2 regions of the Sulfitobacter sp. G21635-S1 genome follow, and region 2 is predicted to be linked to the other one. Evidence: riboswitches for the same ligand, from Rfam matches in the RefSeq annotation. Region 2 holds a riboswitch; the other holds the start of a gene.
What was found. Region 2 has a riboswitch for cobalamin ahead of nrdH (glutaredoxin-like protein NrdH). Riboswitches for the same ligand answer to the same signal wherever they lie in the genome.
Positions count from the first base shown of each region.

Region 1: another riboswitch for cobalamin. It lies ahead of O4H53_RS20700 (CbtB domain-containing protein); the one in region 2 lies ahead of nrdH (glutaredoxin-like protein NrdH).

Region 1 covers NZ_JAPWGV010000025.1:37,415-43,400, reverse strand. Annotated here, with positions in the region: gene cobW (cobalamin biosynthesis protein CobW) at 1-454, opposite strand, end outside; gene O4H53_RS20715 (DUF1636 domain-containing protein) at 451-825, opposite strand; gene O4H53_RS20710 (hypothetical protein) at 822-1,334, opposite strand; gene O4H53_RS20705 (CbtA family protein) at 1,342-2,034, opposite strand; gene O4H53_RS20700 (CbtB domain-containing protein) at 2,227-2,385, opposite strand; cobalamin riboswitch at 2,430-2,646, opposite strand; gene O4H53_RS20695 (DMT family transporter) at 2,892-3,797, shown strand; gene pncB (nicotinate phosphoribosyltransferase) at 3,842-5,134, opposite strand; gene O4H53_RS20685 (NYN domain-containing protein) at 5,213-5,884, shown strand; gene O4H53_RS20680 (MarC family protein) at 5,977-5,986, shown strand, end outside.
Region 2 covers NZ_JAPWGV010000004.1:179,245-185,230, reverse strand. Annotated here, with positions in the region: gene O4H53_RS06690 (hybrid-cluster NAD(P)-dependent oxidoreductase) at 1-725, opposite strand, end outside; gene O4H53_RS06685 (aromatic ring-hydroxylating oxygenase subunit alpha) at 730-1,956, opposite strand; cobalamin riboswitch at 2,078-2,278, opposite strand; cobalamin riboswitch at 2,406-2,597, shown strand; gene nrdH (glutaredoxin-like protein NrdH) at 2,694-2,915, shown strand; gene nrdI (class Ib ribonucleoside-diphosphate reductase assembly flavoprotein NrdI) at 2,926-3,342, shown strand; gene nrdE (class 1b ribonucleoside-diphosphate reductase subunit alpha) at 3,411-5,492, shown strand; gene nrdF (class 1b ribonucleoside-diphosphate reductase subunit beta) at 5,501-5,986, shown strand, end outside.

The DNA.
Region 1 (5,986 bases), on a different contig from region 2:
CCACCGCCGCCTCGTCAGGGGCGAAACGACCCGCAGCCACAGCTTCGGCATCGGCCAGGGCAATCACCCCGTCCACCGTGATCTTCGAACGGATCGCGGGCCAGTCGAAAGCCTTGAGCAGCGGCTTCGGCAGCGCCAGACCGGAGGTTTCGATCAGGATGTGATCGGGTCGCGTGGGCAGCGCCATCAGCGCCTCGATGGTGGGGATGAAATCATCCGCCACCGTGCAGCAGATGCAGCCATTGGCCAGTTCCACGATGTTCTCTGCCGGGCAATCGGGGATTGCACAGGATTTCAGGATGTCGCCATCCACCCCCACGGTCCCGAATTCGTTCACCAGAACAGCCAGCCGCCGCCCGCCCGAATTGGTCATCAGATGGCGGATCAGCGTGGTTTTGCCAGCGCCCAGAAACCCGGTGATCACGGTCACGGGAATTTTGCTCAGGTCATTCATTCGGCAGCCTCCAAAGGCAGGGTAAAGGGGGGAACACGCGCAAGGCTCTGCTTGCGGAAAATCACGGGGCGCTCACGCCAGGGCACCAGCCCGTCGGCACTAGCGGCATAGGCGGCGGCACCGGACAGGATATCGGGGGCATCCGCCGGGGTCAGACGGCCATAGACATAGGTCCATTTGCCCGGCTCCGACAGCGCCACCGCTGCCCCCTGCGAACAGGCGGACAGACAGGCCACCCCGACGATCTCGACCGCGTCAGGTGCCCCCGCTTCGGTCAATGCGCTGTGCAGCAGCGCGCCGGGCCGGGGGGCATCCTCTTCCAGCACCTCACCCGCGCGGCAGGTGGTGCAGACATAAAGCGTTGCGGTCATTCCACCTCCACCACGGCCCGGGCCGTTACCGGCGTGCCCTCCACCTCCAGCGGATGATGATCGTTGCTGTTCAACGTTACCTCGATCTCCACCTGGCCTTTGGGCAGGCCATCCAGATGCATCCAGGGGCCATAGATCCGGGCCAGCTTGACGCCGTTCGCATAGACATGCGCATGGCCCTGCCCCGGTTGATGGGGCAGGCTGGCGTTCTGCGGCGAAAACTCGAAATTCTCGACCATGACATGCAGGTTATAGCCCGCCATCGGGTCCGGGCTGATCATGATCTGAACCTCGGGCGCGGCATCCGCCGGGACCGCAATCGGCGTCTCGTGCATCTTGGCATGATCCATCCCGCCGACAGTCATGCCCCCGTGATCCATCCCGCCATGCTGGGCCGCATCCCCATGATCATGCCCGTCAAAGGTGATCCCGTTGCCCGCCGCAAAGGCAAAGCCGAGACCGCCTCCGAAGACAAGGCCGATGACGAAAAGCGCAAGCGTTCTGCCCATCACACCCTCACGCCGCCTGGGCGGCATGCTCCCCTTCGCGCTGCCAGAAATAGCCCGCAAAGCACCCGAGCAACACCCAGGCCGCCAGACCGACGCCGAGCGCACGCGCCGCGAACAGCGCGCCGATCTCGGTCGGGACAGGACCGGTAAAGGTCTCGGGCTCCGGCGCGCCGATCAGATGCGGTGCGGCCAGCAACAGCGCCGCCGCACTCCAGGCCGCCCAGTTCTGGCCAAAGGCCAGCAGCCAGAGCGCCACACAGGCCGCAATCGCCGTCGCAAACCACCAGACCTGCCGCAGAGCCACATCGGCGGCAGCCACACCGGGCACTTCCGGGGCAAGGGTAAATCCGGGGGCCAGATGAAAGGCCACGAAACCGGCCACGCCCCACAGGATACCCCAACGCCCGTCGATCCGCGCACCGCGGTCCTCGCCAAAGCTCATGGCCGCAACCAGGATCAGCGCATAACCGGTATAGGTCAGCATGGTGAAAATCACGCTCAACCCGTCGCGCATCAGGTCGAAACCGGGCAAGGCGGGATGGGCGCTGACCGCCTCTGCGCCGAAATGGACCAGTTCCCCGCTTTCATAAAGCTCCGCATGCAGCAGCACAGGCTGCACAAATACCAGTTGCAGCAGGCCGATGATCGCACCCGCCAAAGCCCCTGCAAAAAGGGCGGAAACCAAAAACCGTGAAGTCATAACGAGATCCTCTTGCTTTCATGGCAACGCGCCGGCACCGATACCAATCAACGCAAACACGCCGCCGAAAATCGGCAGCGCCTCAAGCTGATAAAGGTCTTTGACCGGAACGCGCTGCGTTGTTCACCAGGGGGAACGGGGTCACCGCCTGCTTTGACGCGGCTCAGACCTGATCCCGATGGCCCATAGGGGTCAGTGGCAGGGGAAACCTGTGGCATGGCGCACATCATGCGCGGCATCATGCAACGCGGCGGCCTGAACGTGCCCGGTCAGCGTGATCAGGGCAAGGCCCAGAACGGCGGCAAAGATCGCGGGAACAAAGCGGCTGGCGGTCTGCGACTTGGCAGTCATTGTAGTCATGGTCTTCTCCTTGCCGTCACACCCGACGACCTGTTTCAAGTTTCTCACGCCTGGCAGGTCTCCTGGCTCACGGGTCGATGCCTTTGCCCGCCTTCCCCGACCGAATGGTCAAGTGGCACGTTGGGCACAGACTCTCCGCTTACAGTCGCGGGGGCGGCTTCCGTTTCAGGCTGTGCGGCCCTTACGGAATTCCCTGTTCGGTTCCACACCCAAAGGGGCGCTTACGGGAACACCAAGCAAGCCCAATGTTGCACTTCGGCCCAGCCAAGGCAAGGCTCATTCACGACAACTCATGCGCCGAATGCGCTTGCCCGCAGCAACGCCTTGCGCTGTCTGGAAATGCCGGCCCCGGTGCGCAATCCCCGGTACTCCGGCCCCGGATCGGGTGGTGGCCTGCCCGCGTCCGACCATAACGTTTCAATTTCCTCTGGCCCTGCTCTGCCCTGCGGCCCATAACAGGCGGACAACCCTCCCCCTCTGACAGGAGCCTTCGCCGCGTGAGCCGAACCACCCTCGCGATTCTCTATTCGCTGTTTGCGATCCTGTTGTTCGATGGCATGGGGCTGATCATCAAACACCTCTCCGGCAGCTACGGGGCCGCCGAACTTTCTGCCTACCGCAACCTGGTGGGGCTGATCCCGGCACTTCTGGTCCTCTGGACTTCCCGGGACTGGCACGCCAAAGGACGCAGCCTGCACATGCGGCAATGGAAACTGGCCCTGCTGCGCGGGCTGATCCTGACCTTCGCGCAATATTTCTTTTACCTGTCGCTGGGCATCCTGACCTTTGCCACCGCCTCCACCATCTCCTATTCCAACGCAGTCTTTGTCACCGCACTCGCCGTGCCCCTGCTGGGCGAAAAGGTCGGGCTGGTGCGCTGGGCCGCGGTGCTGGTCGGCTTTGCCGGGGTGGTGATGATCGTGGGCCCGGGCCGGGACAGCTTTTCGCTGGCGGCCCTGCTGCCGCTGGGCGCGGCGCTTTGTTATGCGCTGACCGCCGTTACCGCCCGGATGATGGACGACGGCCCGCCAACAGCCCTGATCAACCTGTATTCCACCGGCGTCGCGACCCTGGGTGCGCTGGTGCTGACGCTGGCCACGGGCGGTTTCACGCCAATGCAGGACAGCACGGACCTGCTGTGGATTGTGGCGATGGGCGGGCTCGGCGGATTTGCCGTGCTGGTGCTGGTGACGGCCTACCGCATGACTGAACAGAGCAACCTTGCACCGTTCGGCTATTTCGGCATCCCGCTGGCCTTTGTCCTGGGCTGGCTGTTCTACGGCGAAGCGCCCTGGTCCGAGCTGTTCCCCGGCGCGCTGCTGCTGGCAGGTGGCGGATTGCTGATCATCTGGCGGGAACGGCAGATGAACGCGGCAGGGCGCGAGGTGACCACGCCAAAGTAGACACCCGTGCTTTGCCCCCATCGGCCGGGGCCGTTGCGCGCGTTCTAGACCACAACCTCCTGACGGTCCTGCGCGCCAACCCCGAACACCCGCTTGTAGCGCTCGATCTCTTCGGCCGGACCCATCGCCTTGTTGGGATTGTCCGACAGCTTCACCGTCGGCCTGCCATTGGCCGCCACGGCCTTGCACACCAGCGAGAAAGGGGCCAGCGCATCATCTTTCACCAGGCCCCTGAAATCATTGGTCAGCAATGTGCCCCAACCGAAGGAGACATTCACCTTTCCGGCGAATTTTCCGTGCAGTTCCCGTATCTTGTCCACATCCAGACCATCGCTGAAGATCACCCGCTTCTGGGTCGGATCCTCACCCCGCGACTTCCACCAGTCGATGGCAATCTGCGCGGCCTTGACCGGGTCGCCGCTGTCCACGCGAATGCCTGTCCAGCCGGCAAGCCAGTCCGGCGCATTGTCGAGGAAACCCTTGGTGCCATAGGTGTCCGGCAGGATGATCCGCAGGTTCCCGTCATGCTCCTCGTGCCAGTCCGACAACACCTCGTAGGGGGCCTGCGCCAGCGCCGCGTCATCTTCGGCCAATGCAGCGTAAACCATTGGCAACTCATGCGCATTTGTCCCGATCGCCTCCAGCTCGCGGCTCATCGCGATCTTGCAGTTCGAGGTCCCGGTAAAGGCCTTGCCCAGGCCTTCCTGCATGGCCTGTACGCACCAGTCCTGCCAGAGGTAGCTGTGCCGCCTGCGGGTGCCGAAATCGGCCACGGAGAGGTCAGGGATCTCGCGCAGGACAGCGATCTTTTCCCAGACACGGGTCATCGCGCGGGCATAGAGCACCTGCAGTTCGAAGCGGCCCATCGTGTCCAGCACCGCCCGGCCCCGCAGTTCCATCAGCACCGCCAGCGCGGGAATTTCCCACAGCATGACCTCGTGCCATTTGCCTTCGAAGGTCAGCTCATATTGGTCGCCACGCCGCTCTAGGTGGTAGGGCGGCAGGCGCAGCCCCTCGAACCATTCCATGAAATCGGGCCGGAACATCTGACGCTTGCCGTAAAAGGTATTGCCCCGCAGCCAGGTGCTTTCGCCCCGGCTGAGGCTGAGCGAGCGGATATGGTCCAGCTGCTCGCGCAGCTCGCCCTCGTCGATCAGCTTGGCCAGAGGCACGTGGTCAGACCGGTTGATCAGCGAGAACGTGACCTCGGTATCCGGTTTGTTGCGGAAAATGGATTGACACATCAACAGCTTGTAGAAATCCATGTCGATCAGGGACCGGACGATCGGGTCGATCTTCCACTTGTGATTCCAGACGCGGGTTGCGATATCGACCATCAGTTATTCCTCAGAACTTCCGCACCCTTGTGGCAAAGACTGCAGGACAGGGGCAAGGCTAAAGGTTAGGATTGAACCATGGATGTGCTTGCAAGCCTCACACCATTGCAGATCCTGACCCCCGTTATCCTGGCGCTGGCCGCCTTTGGCTATGTCCGCTGCCTGGCCACAGCGCTTTGGCAGACCTTGCTGGGCACAGCCGCGCTGGCGGCGCTTTTGTCGCTGTCCTATCCGTTCATTGCGGCAAATGCATGGGGCTGGGGCGGTGCCGCCGTGCTGGTGCTGGGTGCCGTTGCCCTGTCGCGGCTGGGCCGCCCGCCCGCACCTGCCGCCCCGCCCAGCGAAACTGTCGCCGCCAGTGACCGCAAGGACATCGTGATCGACGGCACCAATGTCCTCTACTGGGATGGCGAGGTGGCGGAACTGGCCAGCCTGCGGCTGGTCGTCAGCGCCCTGCTGAAACGCAAATATGCACCGGTTGTCTTTCTTGATGCCTCATCACGGCATCACCTGAAGGACAAGAGCCTGACGGAAAAGGATTTTGCCAAGGCACTGGGCCTGCCGCAGAACCGGGTGATGGTCTGCCCCGCCGGGACGGAAGCGGATGCTTTCCTGCTGAAATACGCCAGGGAAAACAACATGCCCGTGGTGTCCAACGACCAGTTCAGGGACCGGGCGCAGATTGCAGGCAAACTGCGCCTTGTCCGGGGCATCTTTGCCAAGGGAAAGCCAATCTTCGAAGGCCTTTAGCCCTGACGGATCGCTTTGGCGTTTCACCCGCCGTTCAATCCAGATAATGTAGGGCAACGCCCAGCATTCAGCCCCGAAAGATAGCCGCCCCGATGGACTGGC
Region 2 (5,986 bases):
TCCATGTCATAGCCAAGACCCTGAAGCGCCTCGCGCACGGTCTGCATGAAGGGCTCGGGCCCACAGCAAAAGACTTCGCGCTCCAGATAATCGGGGGCCATGAGGCCCAGCATCAGCTGGTTGATCTGGCCGCGATAGCCGGTCCAGGGCGCAAAACGGTCGGCCGCCTTGACGATCCAGTGCAGGTCGATGCCCGGCACCCGGCTGGCCATATGCTCCAGCCGCTGGCGAAAGATGATCTCGGACGGGCGGCGCGCGCAGTTCACAAAGACGATGTCAGGCTCGGTGCCCAGATCGAACATCCAGGTGGTCATCGACATCATCGGCGTGATGCCGGACCCGGCCGAGATGAACAGGTATTTGTCTGACGGGAAATCGGTATGGGTGAACCAGCCCGCCGGTCCCGTCACCTTCAGCCGCATGCCGGGTTCCAGGTGGTCCAGCATCCAGCGTGTGCCGATGCTGTCAGCCTGCGCCTTGACGGTGATCGAGATCGACCGCGGCCGCGACGGCGAGGAGGAAATCGTATAGGTCCGGTGCACGGTGCCGCCGGGCACCGGCAGTTCCAGCGTCAGGAACTGACCCGGCTTGAAGTCGAACAGCGCCCCCGAGGGCGCGCGAAAGGTGAATGTGGCGGTATTGGCCAGCTCGGGGATGACTGACACGCATTCCAGCGGTTCATCGTCCTGCCAGAAGATATTGGACGGATGGGCGATATCTTTCATCGTGTTACTCCGCCGCCATCTGGGTCGGGGTCAGCCGCCGCGACATCGTGTTGCAATACCAGTCGACAAAACCGATCACGCCGGTCTCGTGGATGGGCGAATATGGACCGGGCTCATAGGCGGGTGAATTGATGCCGCGCTGGTTGTCTTCCACCACCCGGCGGTCCTCGTCATTGGTGGCGATCCAGACCTCGGTCAGGCGCTGGAGATCGTAATCCACACCTTCCACGGCATCCTTGTGGACCAGCCATTTGGTCGTGACTTGCGTTGTCGTCGCCGTCAGCGGTGTGACGCGAAAGACGATGGAATGATCCGGCAGGAAATGGTTCCAGGTGGTGGGGTAATGGTATTTCAGCAACGTGCCGGCGGTGTCGTCCCGGACCCGCCCGAGAAACTTTGTCACTGCGGGTTTCAGATCCATCGTAAAGCTCTTGGCACCCGGCAGAAGCGGCATCCGCGCAAGGCGGTATTGCATGTCCTCGGCCATGCGGAATTGCGAGGGATAGCCCTGATCTTCCAGCCGGTCGAAATGGGTCTGAAGATGCGGCGGTGTCTCCCCTTCCTCGATGCCGGTGACGGTCGGATCATCGGTAAAGGACCGGCACAGGCCCGGATGGTTGCCCCCGCAATGGTAACATTCGCGGTTGTTTTCCCAGACCAGTTTCCAGTTGCCGTCTTCGATGATGCTTGTCTCATGCGCGACCTTGGCGTCGCTCAGGTCATGCACCGCAAGATAGGGCTGCGCGAGGGCGGCGAAAGCCTCGAAATCGGGCGCTTCATCGGCAAGGCAGATATAGATCAGCCCCTGCAGATCCCGGCAATGGACCGGCTTCAACCCATGCTGTGACGGATCGAAATCAGGCCCCATTTCGCGGGCCCACAACAGCTTTCCGTCCAGACTGTATGTCCATTGGTGATAGGGGCAGACCAGGTTGGGCGACACGCCCTTTGCCTTGTTGCAGATGACCGATCCGCGATGGCGGCAGGAATTGTGAAAGGCGCGGATCACGCCATCGGAACCGCGCACGATGACCACGCCGTAGCTGCCGACCTGATGGGTGACATAGCTGCCCGCTTTGGTCAGTTCGCAGGCAGGGACGGCGAACAGCCAGTCGCGGTAGAAAATCGTTTCCATATCCGCGCGAAAGACGTCGGGATCGGTGTAGAAGGGTTGTTCCAGCGCATGGCCGGCGCGGCGCCGTGCCAGCAGGTCGCTGAGTGGGTGGGTCATCTTTCTGGTCTCCTGCCGCGCCCCGCGGATCGATTTGGGCAGATGACAGCACAAGACACCGATGGGCCGCAGCCTCTGGGAGGTGCCGCGCGCCAATTCAGTGCCAAGACCGCCACCCGCGGTTGAACAACTTCACCAAGGCTGGTTTCCGGACTTGATCGCAGCCCGTGAGGGCCCGAGGCGCAACGCCTTCCCGGGCTCCTCCTGCCCAGTGGCCGTTGATGCGCCGCATTACGATCTTACCGTTGCGGGGGCAGTGCCGGATTTTCGCCGGCTTCCCAATTCTCGGACCGAAGCCCGCACCTTGTGCCGCCATGATAGGCCGGACGCATGTTTTATGAAGATTTATTTGCGACCAAAACACTCTTGGAAAAGACAGCAACGCATTTTCCCGGAAGGGAAGGTAAAAAGGCCGACATCTATATATTGACAGTTTGCCTCAAGTTCACCCAATATGCAGTTGCTTTGGTGCCGGCGACTCGTCTTGCCGGTGAAAAGGGAAGCTGGTGAAAATCCGGCACTGCCCCCGCAACTGTAAGCAGCGAGTCACGTCCCGTTACCACTGGTGCATGCCGCACCGGGAAGGGGGTCGCGACACCCGAGCTGCGAGTCAGGAGACCTGCCGGAGCACCATAGATGACGACCGCGGCGGAGGGCCGGGGCGCGTGTTCCGGTGCCGCTGGCGCCCGATCCCGTGCCCTTGCTTTCGTGCCAACACCATAGTGAGGACAGGGCAAATGACCATTACAGTCTATTCGAAACCGGCCTGCGTGCAATGCACCGCAACCACCCGCGCGCTTGAGATGCGCGGCATTGATTTTCAGCTGATCGACCTGACCGAGGATGCCGCGGCAATGGCACTGGTGCAGGGCCTGGGCTATCGGCAGGCCCCCGTCGTGGTGGCAGGCGATGATCACTGGGCCGGATTCCGCCCCGACAAGATCAGCGCGATGATCTGAGGGCGCGGCAATGGGCGGGCTGGTCTATTTCTCGTCCCGGTCGCAGAACACGCATCGTTTCGTGGGCCGGACCGGTCTGGCGGCGGCGCGTATTCCGCCGGACCCCGAAGCGCCGCTGCCCGCTCCCGACGCGCCCTTTGTGCTGGTCACACCGACCTTTGCGGACGGGCAGGGGCGCGGCGCGGTTCCCAAACCGGTGATCCGCTTTCTCAACATCGCGCGCAACCGTGCGCTGTTGCGCGGGGTCATCGCCTCGGGCAACCGGAACTTCGGCGCGACCTATGCGCTGGCGGGCGATGTGATCGCCAGAAAATGCGCCGTGCCGGTGCTGTATCGCTTTGAACTCGCGGGGACCGACGGTGATGTCGCCCGTGTCCTGGATGGATTGGACAGATTTTGGAAAACGCAACTCTTGACCGCGAACTGACCGACAGCGCCCCGGCCGCAGCGGTGCCTGCCGAATGGCAGGGGCTCGACTACCACGCGCTGAACGCGATGCTGAACCTCTATGACGATCAGGGGCATATCCGTTTCGACGCCGACCGCATGGCGGCGCGGCAGTACTTCCTGCAGCATGTGAACCAGAACACGGTGTTCTTTCATTCGCTGGATGAAAAGCTGGACTATCTGGTCAGCGAAGGCTTTTACGAAGAGGCCGTGCTGAAGCAATATGACCGCGGCTTCCTGCACCGGATCTGGGCGGCAGCCTTTGCCCTGAAATTCCGTTTTCCGACCTTCCTGGGCGCGTTCAAATACTACACCAGCTACACGCTGAAAACGCTCGATGGAAAACGCTATCTCGAACGCTTCGAAGACCGCGTGGTGATGGTCGCCCTGACGCTGGCGCGCGGCAGCGAAGACGACGCGATGCGCCTGATGAACGAGATCATCGCAGGCCGGTTCCAGCCCGCAACACCGACCTTCCTGAACGCGGGCAAGGCGCAAAGGGGCGAGCTGATCTCCTGTTTCCTGCTGCGTCTGGAAGACAACATGGAAAGCATCGGGCGGGGCATCAATTCGGCCCTGCAATTGTCCAAGCGCGGCGGCGGCGTGGCCCTGCTGCTGACCAACCTGCGCGAACATGGTGCGCCGATCAAAGGGATCGAGAACCAGTCGTCCGGGGTGATCCCGGTGATGAAACTGCTGGAAGACAGCTTTTCCTATGCCAACCAGCTGGGCGCGCGTCAGGGCGCCGGAGCCGTCTATCTGAACGCGCACCACCCCGATATCCTGCGTTTCCTCGACACCAAGCGCGAGAATGCGGATGAAAAGATCCGGATCAAGACCCTGTCGCTGGGCGTGGTCATCCCCGACATCACCTTTACCCTGGCCAAGAAGAACGAGGATATGTACCTGTTCTCGCCGCATGATGTGGAACGGGTCTACAAGGTGCCTTTCTCGGAAATCTCGGTGACCGAGAAATACCACGAGATGGTGGACAACCCCAGGATCCGAAAGAAAAAGATCAACGCGCGGGCGTTCTTCCAGACGCTGGCCGAGATCCAGTTTGAATCGGGCTATCCCTATATCATGTTCGAAGACACGGTGAACCGCGCCAACCCGGTCAAGGGGCGCATCGTCATGTCGAACCTGTGTTCCGAGATTCTCCAGGTCAGCGAGGCCTCCGAGTTCAACGACGATCTGAGCTACAAGCATCTGGGCACCGATATCTCCTGCAACCTCGGGTCGCTCAACATCGCCAAGGCAATGGATGGTGGCGATCTGGGGGGCACGGTGCAGGCGGCGATCCGGGCGTTGAACGCGGTGTCGGAACTGTCGGCCATCGACTCGGTGCCTTCCGTGCGCCGGGGCAACGACGAAGGACATGCCATCGGGCTCGGGCAGATGAACCTGCACGGTTTCCTCGCGCGCGAGCACATCCACTACGGCAGCGCCGAGGGCGTGGATTTCACCAACATCTATTTCGCTACGGTGCTGTTCCACTGTCTGCGCGCATCTAACGCATTGGCGCGCGAACGCGGCCGCAGCTTTGCCGGTTTCGCAGCGTCGAAATACGCCGATGGCAGTTTTTTCGATACCTATGTCGAACGGGACTGGCTGCCCGAAACCGCGCGCGTCAAGGCCCTGTTCGACCAGTTCGGCATCGAGGTGCCCAGCCGTCAGGACTGGAACGCGCTGAAAGAAGAGGTCATGAAGGACGGGTTGTTCAACCGCAACCTTCAGGCCGTGCCGCCGACCGGGTCGATCAGCTATATCAACAATTCGACCTCGTCGATCCACCCGATCACCTCGAAGATCGAGATCCGCAAGGAGGGCAAGCTGGGCCGCGTCTATTACCCGGCGCCCTATATGACCAATGACAATCTTGAGTACTACCGGGATGCCTATGAAATCGGGCCGGAGGCGATCATCGACACCTATGCCGCCGCGACGCAGCATGTGGATCAGGGCCTGTCGCTGACGCTGTTCTTCAAGGACACCGCCAGCACCCGCGACATCAACCGCGCCCAGATCTACGCCTGGAAGAAAGGCATCAAGACAATCTATTACATCCGCCTTCGCCAACTGGCGCTGGAAGGAACCGAGGTGCAGGGCTGCGTCTCCTGCTCGTTGTGAGGACCGAAATGAAAGATCTGACCCATTCCCGCCCCGTGCCGCGCGCGATCAACTGGAACCGTTTGCAGGACGACAAGGACCTGGAAATCTGGAACCGTCTGACGGTGAACTTCTGGCTGCCGGAAAAGATGCCGCTGTCGAACGACATCCAAAGCTGGTCGCAGCTGTCGGAGGAAGAACAGCGCCTGACAATCCGCGTGTTCACTGGCTTGACGCTGCTGGACACGATCCAGAACACCGTCGGCGCACCTGCGCTGATGGCCGATGCGGTCACACCGCATGAAGAGGCGGTTCTGACCAATATCGCCTTCATGGAAGCGGTCCATGCGCGGTCCTATTCCTCCATCTTCTCGACCTTATGTTCCACTGCCGAGGTGGACGAGGCATTCCGCTGGTCGGAAGAGAATGCGCAGCTGCAGCAGAAATCGCGGCTGATCCTGGATGAATATGACGCCACATCGAACCCGCTGCGCAAGAAGGTGGCCAGCGTGTTT